2 regions of the Paenibacillus sp. LjRoot153 genome follow, and region 1 is predicted to be linked to the other one. Evidence: a T-box and tRNA genes for the amino acid it is inferred to sense, from the RefSeq annotation. Region 1 holds a T-box; the other holds one or more tRNA genes.
The links. A T-box is a leader RNA that pairs with one kind of tRNA and senses whether it is charged. The one in region 1 lies ahead of tyrS (tyrosine--tRNA ligase), so its partner is inferred to be a tRNA-Tyr.
Positions count from the first base shown of each region.

Region 2: it encodes a tRNA-Tyr, which carries the amino acid that the T-box ahead of tyrS (tyrosine--tRNA ligase) is inferred to sense. The anticodon was not compared.

Region 1 covers NZ_CAXUQH020000001.1:3,661,174-3,670,362, forward strand. The annotation lists gene ACSQ8P_RS15385 (transglycosylase domain-containing protein) at 1-1,995, opposite strand, end outside; T-box leader at 2,123-2,399, shown strand; gene tyrS (tyrosine--tRNA ligase) at 2,451-3,710, shown strand; gene rpsD (30S ribosomal protein S4) at 3,764-4,363, opposite strand; gene ACSQ8P_RS15400 (sensor domain-containing diguanylate cyclase) at 4,716-6,701, shown strand; gene ACSQ8P_RS15405 (TVP38/TMEM64 family protein) at 6,905-7,588, shown strand; gene ACSQ8P_RS15410 (HPr family phosphocarrier protein) at 7,705-7,953, shown strand; gene ACSQ8P_RS15415 (DUF1507 family protein) at 8,077-8,364, shown strand; gene cax (calcium/proton exchanger) at 8,402-9,189, opposite strand, start outside.
Region 2 covers NZ_CAXUQH020000001.1:1,695,901-1,705,089, forward strand. The annotation lists rRNA gene ACSQ8P_RS07380 (23S ribosomal RNA) at 1-1,586, shown strand, start outside; tRNA gene ACSQ8P_RS07385 (tRNA-Asn) at 1,669-1,744, shown strand; tRNA gene ACSQ8P_RS07390 (tRNA-Ser) at 1,748-1,839, shown strand; tRNA gene ACSQ8P_RS07395 (tRNA-Glu) at 1,855-1,929, shown strand; tRNA gene ACSQ8P_RS07400 (tRNA-Val) at 1,944-2,016, shown strand; tRNA gene ACSQ8P_RS07405 (tRNA-Met) at 2,073-2,149, shown strand; tRNA gene ACSQ8P_RS07410 (tRNA-Asp) at 2,162-2,238, shown strand; tRNA gene ACSQ8P_RS07415 (tRNA-Phe) at 2,261-2,336, shown strand; tRNA gene ACSQ8P_RS07420 (tRNA-Thr) at 2,353-2,428, shown strand; tRNA gene ACSQ8P_RS07425 (tRNA-Tyr) at 2,438-2,519, shown strand; tRNA gene ACSQ8P_RS07430 (tRNA-Trp) at 2,533-2,606, shown strand; tRNA gene ACSQ8P_RS07435 (tRNA-His) at 2,632-2,704, shown strand; tRNA gene ACSQ8P_RS07440 (tRNA-Gln) at 2,727-2,798, shown strand; tRNA gene ACSQ8P_RS07445 (tRNA-Gly) at 2,807-2,881, shown strand; tRNA gene ACSQ8P_RS07450 (tRNA-Cys) at 2,892-2,965, shown strand; tRNA gene ACSQ8P_RS07455 (tRNA-Leu) at 2,978-3,066, shown strand; tRNA gene ACSQ8P_RS07460 (tRNA-Leu) at 3,085-3,163, shown strand; gene ACSQ8P_RS07465 (cache domain-containing sensor histidine kinase) at 3,373-5,136, shown strand; gene ACSQ8P_RS07470 (response regulator transcription factor) at 5,129-6,733, shown strand; gene ACSQ8P_RS07475 (ABC transporter permease) at 6,985-7,968, shown strand; gene ACSQ8P_RS07480 (carbohydrate ABC transporter permease) at 7,984-8,928, shown strand; gene ACSQ8P_RS07485 (ABC transporter substrate-binding protein) at 9,003-9,189, shown strand, end outside.

The DNA of each region.
Region 1 (9,189 bases):
ATGGTTGGTTTGGCCCGTTTTGGATGACAGTTTATTAATCGGCTGATCATAACCAATCCATACACCTACTGTTACATCAGGGGTAAAGCCCATGAACCAAGCGTCAGCGTCATCCTGTGTGGATCCTGTTTTCCCGGAGATCTCGATTTTGCCGTATGATTTGAATTTTTTCATGAGATCAGTAGCTGTCCCTTGGCTAGCATTGCTAATGACGGTTTTCATCATATCCGTTATTAGGTAAGCAGTTTGCGGTGAGTACACCGTTTGGGGCTTCTGTTCATGAGCATAGATGGTTTTGCCATTTGAATCTTTAATTTCACGAATTAAGTACGGTGCATTAAACACACCTTTATTCGGAATAGACGCATAAGCACCTGCTAATTCCTTGACAGAGGTTCCGCGACTCAAACCACCTATAACACCGGTTTGTGCAGTGTTGTCTTCTTTGGTAAGAGACGTAATGCCTAATTTCTTAGCGAAATCCCATGCCTGCGTGATGCCGACTTTATTGAGGAATACATCGATAGCTGGGATATTATAGGACTGATTTAAAGCTCTTCGCGCAGTCATTAGACCATGGAATTTATGGTCCCAGTTCTCTGGCAGATGGAAGCCTTTAACGCCGTCTTTGAGAATGATTGGGATATCATCTACGATGGAGGCTGGCTGCAAGACCCCTTTTTCGAGAGCAGGGATATAAGCGGCAATTGGCTTCATTGTAGATCCAGGCTGTCTGTAGGCTTGTGTAGCATGATTCAGCTGCTCATCGAAGAAGTCACGACCTTCAATCATTCCCTGGATGGCTCCCGTTTTGGAATCAATCATAATGGCGCCGACCTGCTCAATGCCGCCTTTCTTCTCATCCGTTGGTGCAAAATTCTTCTCGTTGCTTGAAATTTCATGCATCGAATCATAAATCGTTTTATCAATCGTGGTGTAGATTTGATAACCGCCGCGTAACAGTTGTGTATGTATGTTTTTGAGTGCTTCATTATAAGCGGCTTGGTTCGTCTTCGGATCGAGTTCAGGATGTTGAAGCTTCAATAAAATTTCAGATGCTTCCTGCTCAGTCTCGATCATTAGATAAGGGTAGGTCGTATACGCTTTTTGAGCTGCTGCTGGCATGGAAGCTTTGAGATCGAATTTCAAGGCGTCTTGATATTGATCATTGGTGATTTTGTTTTCTTCCATCATCCGCTTTAATACTAACTGCTGTCGCGTTACCGCTTTTTTGAAACCTTCCTCATCGAAAGCCGGCTTACTTGTAAAAGCCGAATATTGCGAAGGAGATTGAGGTAATCCGGCTAAATATGCGGCTTGTGCAGTATTCAATTTGGCTAAATCGTCAATATTGAATAGACCTTTGGCAGCGGCTTTAATGCCATATAGATTATAACCAGTTGCCCCATTGCCATATGGGATTTTGTTTAGGTAAGCAAGTAAAATTTCATCCTTCGACATGATCCGTTCCATCCGAAGTGCAAGCAGCAACTCTCTTGCCTTTCGACCGTCATCGCGATCTAGTGTTAGGAAAACACGTCTAGCTAGCTGTTGCGTGATGGTACTGCCACCAGTTTGCACATCTTCATTTAGAAGCTTCTGTGTGACTGCGCGGTAGAGACCACGGAAATCGATGCCGCGGTGATTGTAGAAATCCTTATCCTCAATTGCAAGGACGGCGTCTAACAGGTTTTGCGGGATGTCTTCGAGTTGTGCAAGACGTCGATCTTCTTCGGTTCGTAATTGTCCAATCACAGCATCATCATTAAAATAGGCGAATCCTGTGATGGCATTCTCTTGCATTTGTTGTCGAATCGCATCTTCGCTGCGGATCGGATCTTTTTTGACAAGTGCACTTACATATCCGAAAGCGGCGGATCCACCAAGCAGGCCAGCCAGAAATACACAAATAATGGCCCATTTTAATGAAATTCCAATTACTTTACATGTTGTTCTAACCCAGGGACGATTCAATTTCGCGAAAAAATTGCGCATAAGTTCCAATATCCTCCTTACATGAACCCTAATAGTATATCATAATTGCACCTTTTGCGGTAATGCTGATGGGAGAAGGGTTCAGTTCTTGGTTTGACAAGCATCAGATTCCTGTGTTATAACAAGAACAAATGCGTTGATGGATCAGCAGTAGGTAGCTTGTGGATGCTTTCAGAGAGCCGGTGGATGGTGTGAATCGGTACCTGCAGGTTAGTGAATTACGGTCTTGAGCAGTAAATGGGAACCTGCAGGAATTTGCCTGCACTAGTAGTATTTACCGATTAAACCTCGTTATCGGTTCTTGAGTGAAAATAGCACGCCGTGTCTACGACTTTCGTTATAGATGTACGTAACTGCTGTTTTAATTAGGGTGGTACCGCGAGTCAAGTCTTCTCGTCCCTTTGGGATAAGAAGGCTTTTTTGTTTTTTCATTTCATAATAAAGGATGGTTGCACATGAGTATTCTAAAGGATTTAGAGTTTCGCGGTTTGCTGCATCAAATTACGGATAGAGAAGGTCTGGACAAAAAGCTGAGCGAAGAGCGCGTTGTCCTATACTGCGGCTTTGATCCGACAGCAGATAGCTTGCATATCGGCAGTTTGCTTCCCATTTTAACATTGAGAAGATTCCAGCTTGCTGGACATGTTCCTTTAGCTTTGGTAGGCGGTGGGACGGGGCTTATTGGTGATCCGAGTGGTAAGGCGAATGAACGTACTCTGAACGGACCTGAAGTCGTTGAGGCTTGGTCTCAAAGTATTAAAAACCAGCTCTCTCGTTTTCTTGATTTCTCAACTGAAATTGAAAACAGTGCTGAGTTGGTGAACAATTATGATTGGTTAGGCTCCCTGAATGTGATTGAATTTTTACGCGATGTAGGTAAAAACTTTACCGTGAACTATATGTTGGCTAAGGATTCTGTGGATTCACGTATTACGAAAGGAATTTCGTTTACGGAGTTCAGTTACATGATTCTCCAATCTTATGATTTCTTGAAGTTGAATGAAACGAAGAACTGTTCCGTTCAAATTGGGGGAAGTGACCAATGGGGGAATATTACAGCTGGACTTGAGCTTATTGGCAAATCAACGGATCGTCGCGCTTTCGGTGTAACATTGCCGCTTGTTACGAAGAGCGATGGGCAGAAGTTTGGTAAAACAGAAGGCGGAGCTATCTGGTTGGATGCTAACAAAACATCACCGTATCAGTTCTACCAATTCTGGTTAGGAACAGCTGATAATGACGTCATCCGATTCTTGAAATATTTCACATTTGAATCTCATGAAGAAATTGAACGACTTGAAGCTGAAGTGTTAGCGCAGCCGGGGATGAGAGAAGCTCAGAAAGTGCTGGCTCGCGAAGTAACGAAGCTTGTTCATGGGGGAGAGGCGCTAGAGAGTGCGCTTAATATCACATCTGCCTTATTCAGTGGTGATATTCAATCACTATCACGTGTTGAAATCGAAGAAGCGTTCAAAGATGTACCTTCAACAACATTAGAACAAGATGACGTCGCTTTGATTGATCTTCTTATTTCTGTAGGTGCTGCACCATCTAAGCGCCAGTCGCGTCAAGACATTGAAAGTGGAGCGGTTACGGTAAATGGTGTTAAAGTGACTGATCTGGAAGCGACGACGAAACAATTGGGTCGACTAGGTGATTCCTATCTCATTATTCGCCGCGGTAAAAAGAATTACTTCCTCGTCAAATTTGAATAGGCTTGTATAACAAAATAACCCCCTTAGGGAAATCCCTAAGGGGGTTGCTTTTATTAACGGCTGTAGAACTCGACGATTTGTTTCTCGTCAATTTCTTGTGGAAGCTCGGAACGTTCTGGTAAACGGATGTATTTACCTTCTACGCTTGCGTCGTTAAACTCAAGGTAAGTTGGAAGGTAGTTACGGTTAGCAAGAGCTTCTTTCACAGTGGAAAGGCCTTTGCTTCTTTCACGAAGTGAAATCACATCACCAGTGGATACGATGTAAGAAGCGATGTCAACTTTTTTGCCGTTCACAGTTACGTGACCATGAGCAACGAGTTGACGTGCACCTGCACGGGAGTTGGAAAGACCAAGACGGTAAACCAAGTTGTCTAGGCGGCTTTCAAGCAATACCATGAAGTTTTCACCGGCAATACCTTTAAGCTTGGAAGCTTTGTCGAACAAGTTGCGGAATTGTTTTTCGTTCAAACCGTACATGTGACGAAGTTTTTGCTTCTCGTTCAATTGTACACCGTAACCGCTCATTTTTTTGCGTTGTCCTGGGCCATGCTGACCTGGAGGGAATGGGCGTTTCAAGTCTTTACCGTTACCGCTCAAGGAAATACCAACACGACGGCTTAATTTGAATTTAGGTCCTGTATAACGTGACATATGGGGAAAACTCCTTCTCATGACAATTAGTTTGTAAATAGCATCTAGATGTCAGGGTGAAGACAAGTGCCCGATTTTGCTTACGAATCATAAAGTGATTCCCTGTCAAGAGTAGTTCAGCCGCTGTCTTGTCAGGAGCAAAAGCAGTGAGGGTGATCACAAATGGCATTCACCGAAATCATGGTGTTACTCGACTTCTAATTTTATTAAAAACAGGGGCAAGTGTCAAGTCTCTCATCGTCAGAATGAGAGGAAAATATCGTGCAATAGATGTGAAAAAATAGTATGATAGGGGAAAGTGGTTTTTAAATTGGTACTTCAGGACTATTTGTTAGAGAGTGAAGGAGAGCCTATGAGTGAACTTCGCAGTATACAAAAGCATAGCCGCGCAGAACACTTTGACGTGTTTCTTCGGCAAGGCTTTATACTTTCTGGCAACTTTTCTTACGAGGGTTTGCAGGCAACCCCAAACTTACACCAAGTATTTGAAAACTGGAATCAGCAATTCGGTCCGAACATGCTGCCTTCGCAAACTGCGCTGTTGTGCGCAAACGAACATCTCTGTGTGATCGACTCTTGTATGAATGACACGCCTTCGATAGGCAATTACTTGCAACCAGGTATCTCGTGGAAAATTGCAGATCAAGGAGATAATCCGCTTGCCCGTTGTGAAAGTGCAGGTCATTTGCAATTGATGAATGGCGATGACTGGCACGTTCGAGAACTTAAAGCGTATTTGATTGCTGTTACACCCATTTTGGATAATCATGGCAAGGTTCAATTTTATTTAGGTCTTTTTACCCAATCTCGTACAAATATGGAAAATTTAGCGCAGTTGCTATATAGTCTTGCACTTTCCTTTCAAAGCTCCATCCAAATTGTTGAGGAACGTAGAAAGTATGATCGTTTAAATAACCTTCATCATTTGAAGGAAATGGAATCCAAGAAGCATGTAATTCTTTTTGAAGCATCGAAGAAACTCCTTGCGAAGATTGATGTACATTCTGTTTTGACAGAAGTTATTGATTGTCTGGGGCGTGTATACCCCAACACGCGTGTTGATTTACTTCTCTCACAAGATAATGATTCAACGAATTTGTCCGTTAAGCCGTTGAATTTCCAACGGACAGAGTCAGATATTCGAACGCGAGCTTTCATGGAAGGTCAAGTAATCTTTGAGCCAACCACATTGGGGAGCGCTTCAAGCTCGGGCAACATCGCGGCACCATTATCAGGGAAACAAGGCGTGTATGGTGTTCTGTACATGGAGTTTACGGATGAACAGATTGATGCGTCGGATTTACAATTCATTTCGTTATTGGCGGACTCTGCAGGTACAGCTTTTGAAAATGCGAAATTGTACGAGCAATCGAACCTGATGATTAACGAATTGCGACTCATTAATGAAATTACCAAACAGCTTAATCAAAGTTTACGTCTAAATGAAATTTTCAATTCAGCTTCTAGTGAAATTTTAAATATCTTTGGTGCTGATTATAGCTGTATCCTTCAAAACGCCAAAGATAGCGATCAACTTATTGTTCAAGCTACGAACTTACCTGCCATGTTTCATGAGACATTTACACTTGATCAAGGTTTCTCAGGTCTGATTTACTCGACTAAAGAACCGATCATTATTTCCGATTATTGGAGTAATGATAAAGTGAATTCTAGCTTGATGCAACGAACGAATTCTCGCTCACTTATTGGTTCACCCATTCTTGTAAACGGTAACGTAGAAGGAGTAATCCTCATCGTACATCGTTTGCCCAACTTCTTCTCGTATGACAATTATAAGCTCTTGCAAGTGCTCTCTAGCCATATCGGATTAGCCATGACGAACGCCTCCTTACATGCTGAAGTGAAACGAATGGTGATTACGGATAATTTAACGGGGCTCTATGCGCGGCATTATTTGGATGAACAAGCGAATTTGATGCAGAAGAAAGACTTCTGCGGGTCTCTTATTGTCGTTGATATTGATAACTTCAAGAAAGTGAATGACACGTATGGTCATCAAATTGGTGATAAGATACTTATTCATGTTAGCCAGATCATCAAGTCCAGTATTAGAGAGAGGGATATCGCGGCTAGATGGGGTGGAGAAGAGCTAGCTGTCTATTTGCCTCAAGTGTCCAAGGATCAGGCGATTCGGATTGCTGAGCGTATTCGGAGGCGTGTAATGGAGGAGACGCAGCCTCAAGTTACGGTGTCCTGCGGTGTATCGGATTGGAATTGGGAAGAGGATAAGATAAGTGTAGAGTCACTCTTTTACCGAGCAGATATGGCTCTTTATCAGGCCAAACATAATGGCCGTAATCAAATTCAAATCGGTTGACGCATATTGGTGCTTGTCTTCGGACAGGCACCTTCTTCTTTATACATCAGGTAGGCGAAGTGGAGAATACAATCGGATGTATCCAGTTGAAGGTATTTCTCAATCCAATGAGCAATGTGAGAGGATGACGATCACTTGTTTGCTCTTCCTGAACCTGTTGTAACATGTTACAATGATTTGGTCTAAGGGAGGATGGTCGAATTTTGTCGGCATTAAAAAGTAAACGTACAGGATTGCTTATTTGTATTTTTATTGTGCTCGTTGGCTTGCTATATTTCTTCTTCTTTAATCCTGTAGGCATTAAACTTGCACATAGTAATATGCGGCAATTGTCCGGACATTTGAGGGACATCGGCTGGCCTGGCAAAATAATTGGAATGAGTTTGATTTTCTTCCAAACATTCTTTCCTTTTATTCCGTTCGTTCTCGTAGCGGGTACTAACGTTGCGATATTTGGAATTAAAATGGGATTTCTTGTGAACTATGTAATGTCGTGCTTAGGAGCCGTTGCTTCCTTTTATTTTGCACGTTATTATGGACATGCTTGGGTAGAAAAGAAACTGGAGCGTTTTCCGATCGTAACGCAATTTAGTAAGCGGATGGAGAGGCACGGCTTTTTCTATGTATTAATCGGACGCTTGATCCCGATATTGCCATCTTCTGCGATTAACTTCTCCGCAGGTCTAACTCGAATGAAATTTCGGCATTTCTTATGGGGCACACTACTGGGGAAGCTCCCAATTGTATTCCTCGAGTCGATGATCGCGCATGATCTATTTCATTTTCAGAGATATAAGGGGAGATTGCTCTTATTGCTTGGGATATTGGTCTTGTTAGTATTCCTAGGAAATAGTGTGAAGAGGGCACTAGCGCCAAAGACGAAATAAAGGGCTTACATGGAGAATGCAGGAAATTTTGTAGTTGCTTTCCCTTCCTATTCCAAGTTATCATAGAGGAAGCAAGACAACCAACTCATTACGCGACTATAATGGAGGAATGAAATATGCCAAGTGCCAATAATGCAGCAATTGTTGAGATTTCCCAAACAGCTAATAAATTCAGATCATCTATCGTTCTTCAATACGACAATAAGTATATCGATGTAAAAAGTATCCTTGGTTTGTTTACAACGCTACTTAGCTCCAGCAACTATGATTTACACGTTCATGGGCCGGATGCTGATGAAGCGAAAGCAGCTATGGCTGAAGTATTTGCTAAGCATAATCTAGGCGTAAACGTCGTTCAAGATTAGTTTTGAAACGAGAGAAGGTATTCTCAGAATCTCTGAGGGTACCTTCTCTTGTATATTACGGCAATTTCGCTTAATATAGATCATATAAGGACGGATGACTTTGCGTATAGGGGGAAGTTGGGAATGTCTTCATCTGATTTATTGCTGGATATGAATCAAAAGGCGCTTAATCTTCTTCAAGAAGATGCAGATAAAATCGAAAAGCTGATCGAAGTTCAGATGGAAAACTTGACGACACGTCAATGTCCACTTTACGAAGAGGTACTAGATACGCAAATGTACGGACTATCGAGAGAAATTGATTTTGCCATTCGAGCGGGACTGATCTCCGAATCACCAGGCAAACAAATTCTCAATAAGCTTGAACGTAATCTTGCGCAGCTGTATGAAGCGTTGAACAATAAAAAGTAACCCCGAGGGGTTACTTTTTTTGTTTGTGTATATGTCATTATACTAAAAAGAATACGACACCAAGGATGATATAGACGAACAAGAGAAGAAGTCCTTCATACCAGTTTGTAGATCCATCTTGTGTTATGGATTTTGTGATGAAAACGGCGACGCCGATTGCAGCGATCTCGTAAGTGGTAAAGACAATGTTCATTGGTGTTCCACTCATGAAGAAGCTTAGAATAATCAGCACCGGCGCGACGAATAAGGCGATTTGTAAAGAGCTTCCGATCGCAATCTCGACAGCTGCGCCCATTTTATTCTTCATAGCCATCATGACAGCTGCGCTATGCTCAGCCGCATTACCGATAATGGCAATCAGGAAAGCACCGACAAATAATTCGGAAAGCCCAAATTTATGCGTTACTTCTTCAAGTGTTCCTACTAACCATTCACTCGTAAAGGCAACCATTGCAGTAGCCAAGATAAGGAAAAGGACGGAAGTGCCTTTGGACCAAGCCGCCTCACCGTGTTCAATGGCTTCATCGGAAAGTACATTCTTGTGCGTCACCATGGAGAAGAACAGCCAGAGTAGATAAGCGACTATAAGGATAATAGCTACGATCATACTCATGGAGGATGTTTCTTTGGTCGTCAAACCGCCTGTAAAGATAGCAGGTATGAAAAGAGCGACAACACCAAGGATCATCAACGAGGAATTGTGAGAAGCGAGTTTAATGTTGAAAGATTGCTCTTTGAATTTGAGTCCACCTGCGAATATACTCAAACCAAGAACAAGTAGTAAATTTCCGATAATGGCACCGGTGAGGCTAGCCTTGACTACAT
Region 2 (9,189 bases), 2.0 Mb from region 1:
CGCCGAAAACCTAAGGGTTCCTGAGGAAGGCTCGTCCGCTCAGGGTAAGTCGGGACCTAAGGCGAGGCCGAAAGGCGTAGTCGATGGACAACAGGTGGAAATTCCTGTACCACCGTAGCCGTTATGAGCAATGGAGTGACGCAGAAGGATAGTGACGCGAGCTGATGGATGCTCGTCCAAGCAGTGAGGCTGATGTGTAGGCAAATCCGCACATCGTAAGGCTGGGCTGTGATGGGGAGGGAAATTTAAGTACCGAAGGTCATGAGTTCACACTGCCAAGAAAAGCTTCTAGCCAGGCGAAGGTGCCCGTACCGCAAACCGACACAGGTGGGTGAGAAGAGAATTCTAAGGCGCGCGGAAGAACTCTCGTTAAGGAACTCGGCAAAATGACCCCGTAACTTCGGGAGAAGGGGTGCCTCGGTAGGGTGAATAGCCCGAGGGGGCCGCAGTGAAAAGGCCCAAGCGACTGTTTAGCAAAAACACAGGTCTGTGCGAAGCCGCAAGGCGAAGTATACGGGCTGACGCCTGCCCGGTGCTGGAAGGTTAAGAGGAGTGGTTAGGGGCAACCCGAAGCTATGAATTGAAGCCCCAGTAAACGGCGGCCGTAACTATAACGGTCCTAAGGTAGCGAAATTCCTTGTCAGGTAAATTCTGACCCGCACGAATGGCGTAACGACTTGGGCGCTGTCTCAACGAGAGATCCGGTGAAATTTTAATACCTGTGAAGATGCAGGTTACCCGCGACAAGACGGAAAGACCCCATGGAGCTTTACTGCAGCTTGATATTGGACTTTGGTACGATCTGTACAGGATAGGTGGGAGCCTTTGAAGCCTGAGCGCCAGCTTGGGTGGAGGCGCCGTTGGGATACCACCCTGATCGTATCGGAGTTCTAACCTAGTACCGTGATCCGGTATGGGGACAGTGTCAGGTGGGCAGTTTGACTGGGGCGGTCGCCTCCTAAAATGTAACGGAGGCGTTTAAAGGTTCCCTCAGAATGGTTGGAAATCATTCGCAGAGTGCAAAGGCATAAGGGAGCTTGACTGCGAGACCTACAAGTCGAGCAGGGACGAAAGTCGGACTTAGTGATCCGGTGGTACCGAATGGAAGGGCCATCGCTCAACGGATAAAAGCTACCCTGGGGATAACAGGCTTATCTCCCCCAAGAGTCCACATCGACGGGGAGGTTTGGCACCTCGATGTCGGCTCATCGCATCCTGGGGCTGAAGTAGGTCCCAAGGGTTGGGCTGTTCGCCCATTAAAGCGGTACGCGAGCTGGGTTCAGAACGTCGTGAGACAGTTCGGTCCCTATCTGTCGCGGGCGTAGGAAATTTGAGAGGAGCTGTCCTTAGTACGAGAGGACCGGGATGGACGTACCGCTGGTGTACCAGTTGTCTCGCCAGAGGCATCGCTGGGTAGCTATGTACGGAGGGGATAAGCGCTGAAAGCATCTAAGCGCGAAGCCCCCCTCAAGATGAGATTTCCCAGTATGTAAGACCCCTTGTAGACGACGAGGTTGATAGGTTCGAGGTGGAAGTGCGGCAACGTATGCAGCTGACGAATACTAATCGGTCGAGGGCTTAACCAAAATTCCTGAGTATAGTACTTTACGTTGAAGTTTCGTATCTAGTTTTCAAGGAATAAATCCTTGAAAGATTCATCGTTTCTATTCCCTGATAGCTCAGTTGGTAGAGCACTCGACTGTTAATCGAGTTGTCACAGGTTCGAGTCCTGTTCGGGGAGCCATATGGAGAGGTGTCCGAGCTGGCCGAAGGAGCACGATTGGAAATCGTGTAGGCGTCACAAGCGTCTCGAGGGTTCGAATCCCTCTCTCTCCGCCACAATCTTTCTAGTAAGGCCCGTTGGTCAAGTGGTTAAGACACCTCCCTTTCACGGAGGTAACAGGGGTTCGAGTCCCCTACGGGTCACCATTTTTACTTCCCATGGAGGCTTAGCTCAGCTGGGAGAGCATCTGCCTTACAAGCAGAGGGTCGGCGGTTCGATCCCGTCAGCCTCCATCACTTTTCCTTATGAAAGACTTGATTTAATAGGAAACGTGACTTATACTTAATGACGCGGGGTGGAGCAGCCCGGTAGCTCGTCGGGCTCATAACCCGAAGGCCGCAGGTTCAAATCCTGCCCCCGCAACCAAATAATACATGTGGAGCTGTGGTGTAGTGGCCTAACATGCCTGCCTGTCACGCAGGAGACCGCGGGTTCGAATCCCGTCAGCTCCGCCATTATTATTACACAATCTAGTTAGGCTTTGTAGCTCAGTCGGTAGAGCAGAGGACTGAAAATCCTCGTGTCGGCGGTTCGATTCCGTCCAAAGCCACCATTTAAAAACTTAATAAGCCGTTGTAGCTCAACTGGTAGAGCAACTGACTTGTAATCAGTAGGTTGGGGGTTCAAGTCCTCTCGACGGCACCATTGCTTTGTGGAGGCTTAGTGAAGTGGCTAAACACGGCAGACTGTAAATCTGCTCTCTTCGAGTTCGGTGGTTCGAATCCATCAGCCTCCATTTTCCTTTTTGTAGGGGCATAGTTTAAGGGTAGAACAAAGGTCTCCAAAACCTTTGGTGTGGGTTCAATTCCTGCTGCCCCTGCCAAAAATGCAAGAAACTTAATATTGTGGCGGTCGTGGCGAAGGGGTTAACGCACCGGTTTGTGGATCCGGCATTCGCGGGTTCAAGTCCCGTCGTCCGCCCATTATTACCTAAGCAACATAATGGGGATTAGCCAAGCGGTAAGGCAACGGACTTTGACTCCGTCATGCCAAGGTTCAAATCCTTGATCCCCAGTTTTATATGCGGAAGTGGCTCAGCGGTAGAGCATCGCCTTGCCAAGGCGAGGGTCGCGGGTTCGATCCCCGTCTTCCGCTCCATTATTACTAAGGCGCCATAGCCAAGTGGTAAGGCAGAGCTCTGCAAAAGCTTTACCCCCAGTTCGAATCTGGGTGGCGCCTCCACAAAATTTATAAGCCGGAGTGGCGGAATCGGCAGACGCACAGGACTTAAAATCCTGCGGTAGGTGACTACCGTACCAGTTCAAGTCTGGTCTTCGGCACCATTGTTTTTACAAGTTTATGCCGGCATGGCGGAATGGCAGACGCGCTCGACTCAAAATCGAGTCCGAAAGGGTGGAGGTTCGAGTCCTCTTGCCGGTATAACGAACAAAGAAAGCCTATGAAATCTTATGATTTCATAGGCTTTTTTTCTGTTCACTTTTAGAACGGAAGATTGTAATTTACTTCGTACACATTGTATCTAAAATGCTATGTATATGTGTTTTACAGATAGTAAAATAGAAAGGGAATGCTTACAATGGAAGTTCATTCCCAAAAATGACTAATGAGGCGGAGACTCTTTGAATATTGTGAATTCGGTAAGATTTAAGATTTTTATTGGGTTTGTGCTGGTGGTTGCTCCCTTGGTCCTATTTCTCATATTTAATAATGTGTATTCCATGAATGTAGTGAGGGATCAAATTTCTCAAAACTATAATAAGCTTCTGCAGCAGTACGTGGAGGACACGGATAATACGCTCAAAGAGTTCGATAATTATTTATTTCATCTCTATAGTGATCCTGATGTGATTAATATGAACTTGTACCCTTTGGAATCGGATGATTATGTCCTTGCCAAGCAGCGCTTGTTCAATAAGTTAACCCGACAGCTGGATATATACAATTTGGTCAACACGTTTTTCGTCTTTTCGAATACGACGGGGGATCTTCTAGTATCGACAAGGGAAAATACGTATTACTATGATCGTGTTCAGACCGTGAAACAATTCATTGTGGAAAATTCGAAGACACGTCCTAATGACAGCTCGAATGGCAACTGGCTTATTATGAAGGCAGCGAACGGTGATCACTATTTGATGAAGATTAATAAGGATTTGGGCGCAGGGCTGTCAGGCGGCATTCTCATTAAAATGAGCAGTATGGTTGAGCCTCTCAGCAAGTGGGACACAGGAGAAGGTGGAGGCACCATTGTGGTATCTCCAGATGGCACTACGTTAACAAACTCTTATTTTCCATTACAAAGGTATAAGAACATAAGTGATCAAATCGCGCCGAAGACCTCAGGTTTTCAAATTGTCAAAGACAAGGAGCTTGATCTGCAGTTTTTGATTGTGCGGGAAGCCTCCTCACATGCAGATTTGGAATATGAGCTCATTATTGCCGAGAAAAATATGCTGCAGAATTTACCGTATTTGCAGTTATTGATTTACTTTTTACCATTGGGCGGAGCGTTCGTGCTTGGAGTTTATTTGTTGTATGTGCAGCGCATCTTATTCAAGCCATTGATGCAATTAATTCGTGGAATGAGGAAGATTGCCCAAGGGGAATTGTCAATCAGGTTGCATGAAGGCAGCTCGACGGAGTTTGCTTTTCTGATAGCTACTTTTAATAACATGGTGGATCAGATTGAGAATTTGAAGATTTCGGTCTATGAGGAGAAGATACGCGTACAGCAGGCTGAATTTAAGCATTTGCAGGTGCAAATTAATCCTCACTTCTATATGAACAGTTTAAATATCATCTATAACCTCGCGGCGTTAAAAGATACGAAATCCGTTCAAAAGATGTCTCTACATCTGGCCGATTATTTCCGCTTTATTATGCGTACGAATCGGACAACGATGACACTGAAGGATGAGATCGATCATATTCGCAATTATTTGGAAATTCAAGTCATGAGATATCCGGACAATTTGACGTTTGACATCCAATTACCAGAGACATATAGCCAATACGCTATTCCTCCGCTCATTGTACAGCCATTTGTAGAAAATGCAGTGATCCATGGGTTTACGAAGCAGTACGGTACGTTCGTCATTCAAGTGAAAGCGGAGCAAGATCCAGAAGCACCTGAGGAGTTCTTCCTCTTGTCGATAAGTGACAACGGGGATGGCTTTCAACCGGAAATGCTGCAGCAATTAAATTCAGCTCAGTATTTGGATCAATCAGGCGATGAGCATCTTGGGATATGGAATGTACGGCATCGGTTGCAGATGAATTATGGGAACAAAGTTGCGCTAAGATTTCTGAATAAGCCGGAGAGAGGGGCCTTGGTTCAAATTAGGCTGCCGCTTCACACCCCCATTGTGGAAGGGACGGAGAAGGATGTTTAACTTATTAGTTGTTGACGACGAGAAGATCGCGGTAAAAGGAATAACAGTGGGGATCGATTGGGAGTCGTTTCCGATAGGTCAGATTTTTGAAGCACTTGATGTGAATGAAGCGAAGCAGGTGCTATCTCAGAATCGAATTGACATTATGATTTCGGACATCGAGATGCCGGGTAGCAATGGCTTGCAGCTGCAGGAGTGGGTACGAACGAATTCACCGCATACGGAGACGATTTTCTTGACGGGTCATGCGAATTTTGAATATGCGCAGCAGGCTGTTCGTTTAGGAAGCTTTGATTACGTACTAAAGCCAGTAGATCACGATCGACTGCAAGACATTGTGAAGCTCGCCATTGAGAAGATTAAAGAAGATCAGGAGCAAATTGATTTTCATGAAACGTATAAGATGTATTACAGTCACTGGGTCAATGAGCTGCCGACATTGGTTGAGAAGTTTTGGCAGGAGCTATTAAGTGGGAAAATACCTGCTAATGAAGAGCGATTGACTCGCAATTTCCAGATGTATGAAATCCCACTGGACATGACAAGCAGGATCCTACCCATTCTGATAAGTGTGGAGCACTGGAAGGAAGAGCTGAATGCAAGAGATGAAGAGATTATGGAGTATGCGATTCGGAAAGCTGCTGCTGAAATTATTGTTGTGGAACAGGCTGGCTGTGTAATTCAAGAGAATGGTTCATCTTTAGTTCTCCTGTATGTGGCTGAGGGAAGCGAACTATCTCTATCTGACATCAAAGCGAAGTGCGAGGCGTATATCAGTGCTTGTCACCGTTATTTCCAGTGCAGCTTGTCCTGCTATGTAGGCGAGGAAACGCCTTTACTTAAGCTAACGGCGAAGGTGGCGGATCTTTTTCAGAATGAGCGGAACAATGTGACGAAAAGTAACTGTGTGCTTTTGGACAATGAAACGGATCAACCGCTTATGAACAAGCCGCAGGCGCCAACCTTTTCCGATTGGATTGTGTTATTAGAGTCTGGAAAGAAGGCAGAGCTGGTAGCTCGCATTCAGGAGAATATTGATCGTCTGCAGAAGACTGATGACGTGGGCTCTGAAACCGTAGAGGCTTTCTATTATGGGTTGTTGCATGTGGTGTATCATGTTTTGCACAAAAAAGGATTAGCTGTACATGATATGCTCCCTCATCAAGAGTTACAGGACTATAGCAGTGCGACGCGATCATTAAATCAACTCAGGAATTGGGCTGTTCGCATCGCTACAGTAAGCTGTGACTATATGAATAGCCACCTGAAAGGCGTCTCAGCAGTTACAGCGAAGGTTTGCCAATACATTGACGAACATATGGAGGAAGAGCTTAGCAGAGAGGAATTGGCGGCTTCTGTGTTTCTCAATCCGGCTTATTTATCGCGTTTATTTAAGAAAGAAACGGGGCTTTCCATCTCGGAGTACAGTCTGAAGGTTCGGATGGAGAAAGCGATGAAGCTGCTTGCGGAAACCAACGATAAGATCAGCTATGTAGCGGAGCAAACGGGCTATTCTCATTTTTCCTTTTTCGCGAAAATGTTCAAGAAGTATTCGGGTCTTTCCCCACAAGAGTATCGGAAAAACTTTCAGGGCTGATGAGGTTCTGAGGTATGGAATCAGAGGTGTTCAAACAACTTAAGATGGCATGGTAAAAAGCTGCCCAGGAATGGGTAGCTTTTTTTGAACTTTCCAGGGATAGATGGTAGGCAAATCAAGGTTTAGACGAATGTCACAGAAGTGCTTATTCGGTCACTACGAAGATAGAGATTTAGTTCTAAACACTTTACAATGAACCTATAAGAGAGAGGATGCAAGCGGATTGAATGGAAAGGGGAGCAAAATAAAAGATGAACGATACTCCAAATACGGCAGCGCAGGCAGCCCCTATACGTACTACCAAACGAACTAGGGTTCAATCGAACTTTCTATGGACGGTTCGCAAATACTGGATCTTTTATGTGATGATGGCACCAGCAGCGCTGCTGCTCATCATTAACAACTACATCCCAATGGCGGGCGTTCTGATTGCTTTTAAAAATGTGAATTACACAAAAGGGATTCTAGGAAGTCCATGGGTAGGATTCGATAATTTCAAGTATCTGTTCTCTAGTGAGGTTGCGTGGGTCATTACTCGAAATACGATCTCGTATAATCTGGTTTTTATCGTATTGAATTTGGTAATCGCAGTTGCAATGGCTATTATGTTTAATGAGATGCGCAGCAAATTTCTATCGAAGTTTCATCAAAGCACGATGTTTCTGCCATTCTTTCTCTCCATGGTGTGTGTAGCTTATCTGGTATACGCTTTCTTGGGCGCCGAGCATGGCTTCGTGAATACAGTACTCCTGCCTAAATTAGGTATAGAGCCGATTGACTGGTATACAGAGCCGAAATATTGGACGGTTATTCTACCGATTGTGAACACATGGAAAAACCTTGGTTACTATACGGTCATCTATATGGCAGCCATTATAGGAATTGATCATGAGTATTATGAAGCGGCATTAATTGATGGAGCGAATAAATGGCAGCAAGTCAAACGCATCACGATTCCGCTGATTATGCCGGTCATGATTACGATGACACTGCTTCAAGTAGGGAGAATTTTCTATGCGGACTTCGGTCTATTCTTCCAAGTAACCAAAAATGCAGGCGCTTTATTTCCGACGACACAAGTTATAGATACGTATGTGTATCAAACGTTCCTAACGATGGGGGATATCGGAATGTCATCAGCAGCAGGCTTGTACCAAGCCGTTGTGGGCTTCCTACTTGTTCTGGTTACGAACTTATTTGTAAGAAAAGTTAGCAAAGAGAATGCACTATTTTAAGAAGGAGTGGCTGTCATGAGTGAAGCAATTTCAGTACGTAAACAACGGATAGCCAAGAAACGGGGACCAAATGAATTAACGCCTACAGCGAATTTGTTGGTTAACGTGTTCTTCTGGATTTATACCGCAGCTTGTATTATGCCTCTGGTTTTGGTTATCATCGTATCCTTTTCAGATGAAAAGGGAGTTCTCATACATGGCTACAATTTCATTCCTGAAGCGTGGAGCTTAGAAGCGTATAAGTTCATGTTCAAGGATTGGCATCAAATCCTGCGCTCCTTCGGGATCTCAGTCTTCCTAGCAACGGTAGGAACAGCGATTAGTTTAGTGATGATGTCACTCTATGCGTATCCGATCTCGCGAAGTGACTTTCCACATAGAAGCTTCTTCTCCTTCTTCATGTTTTTCACCATGCTTTTCAATGGTGGGCTCGTTCCATGGTATCTTGTTTATACCCAGATGCTGGACTTGAAAAATACCATCGCAGCACTTATGCTGCCCTTGTTAGTCTCCGCCTTCTTTGTCCTATTGCTTCGGACATTCTTTGCGAATTCGATTCCGATGCCTTTAATCGAAGCAGCGAAGATTGATGGAGCCGGTGAGGTTCGGATTTTCAGTCAAATTATTATTCCTCTCTCATTACCTGTATTGGCTTCAGTTGGTTTGTTCCAGGTGCTGAATTATTGGAATGACTGGTTCCTCAGTCTGGTGTTCATTTCTGGCAGTAAAAACATCAACCTACAGTTCATGATGTACAAAACCATGCTGGATATACAGTTCTTAACCTCGAATGTGCAAGCGAGTCAAGGTTTATCCCAAGCAGGGGGCATGCTACAACTACCAACGGAAACTGTCCGTATGGCGATGGCAGTACTCGGAATAGGGCCGATCGTGTTCGCGTATCCATTCTTCCAGAAGTATTTTAAGAAAGGCCTAACGGTTGGTGCAATAAAAGGATAGTTAAACACGGCTTGTACCAGTATAGACTGGTTTAGCATATAAGAAGAATTGAGATAAAGGGAGGCAATCCATCAATGAAAGCTTTGAAAAAAAGCACTCTTGCACTTCTTACACTAACGTTTTCGTTATCACTCACCTTGGCGGGCTGTTCGAAGAGCACACCAGAGCCTGCAGCGAGTGCTACTGCAGCACCAGCAACAAGTACAGCGCCTGCTGCTACGAAAGCAGCTACAACAGATTTGAAGCCTTATGAAGTGAAAC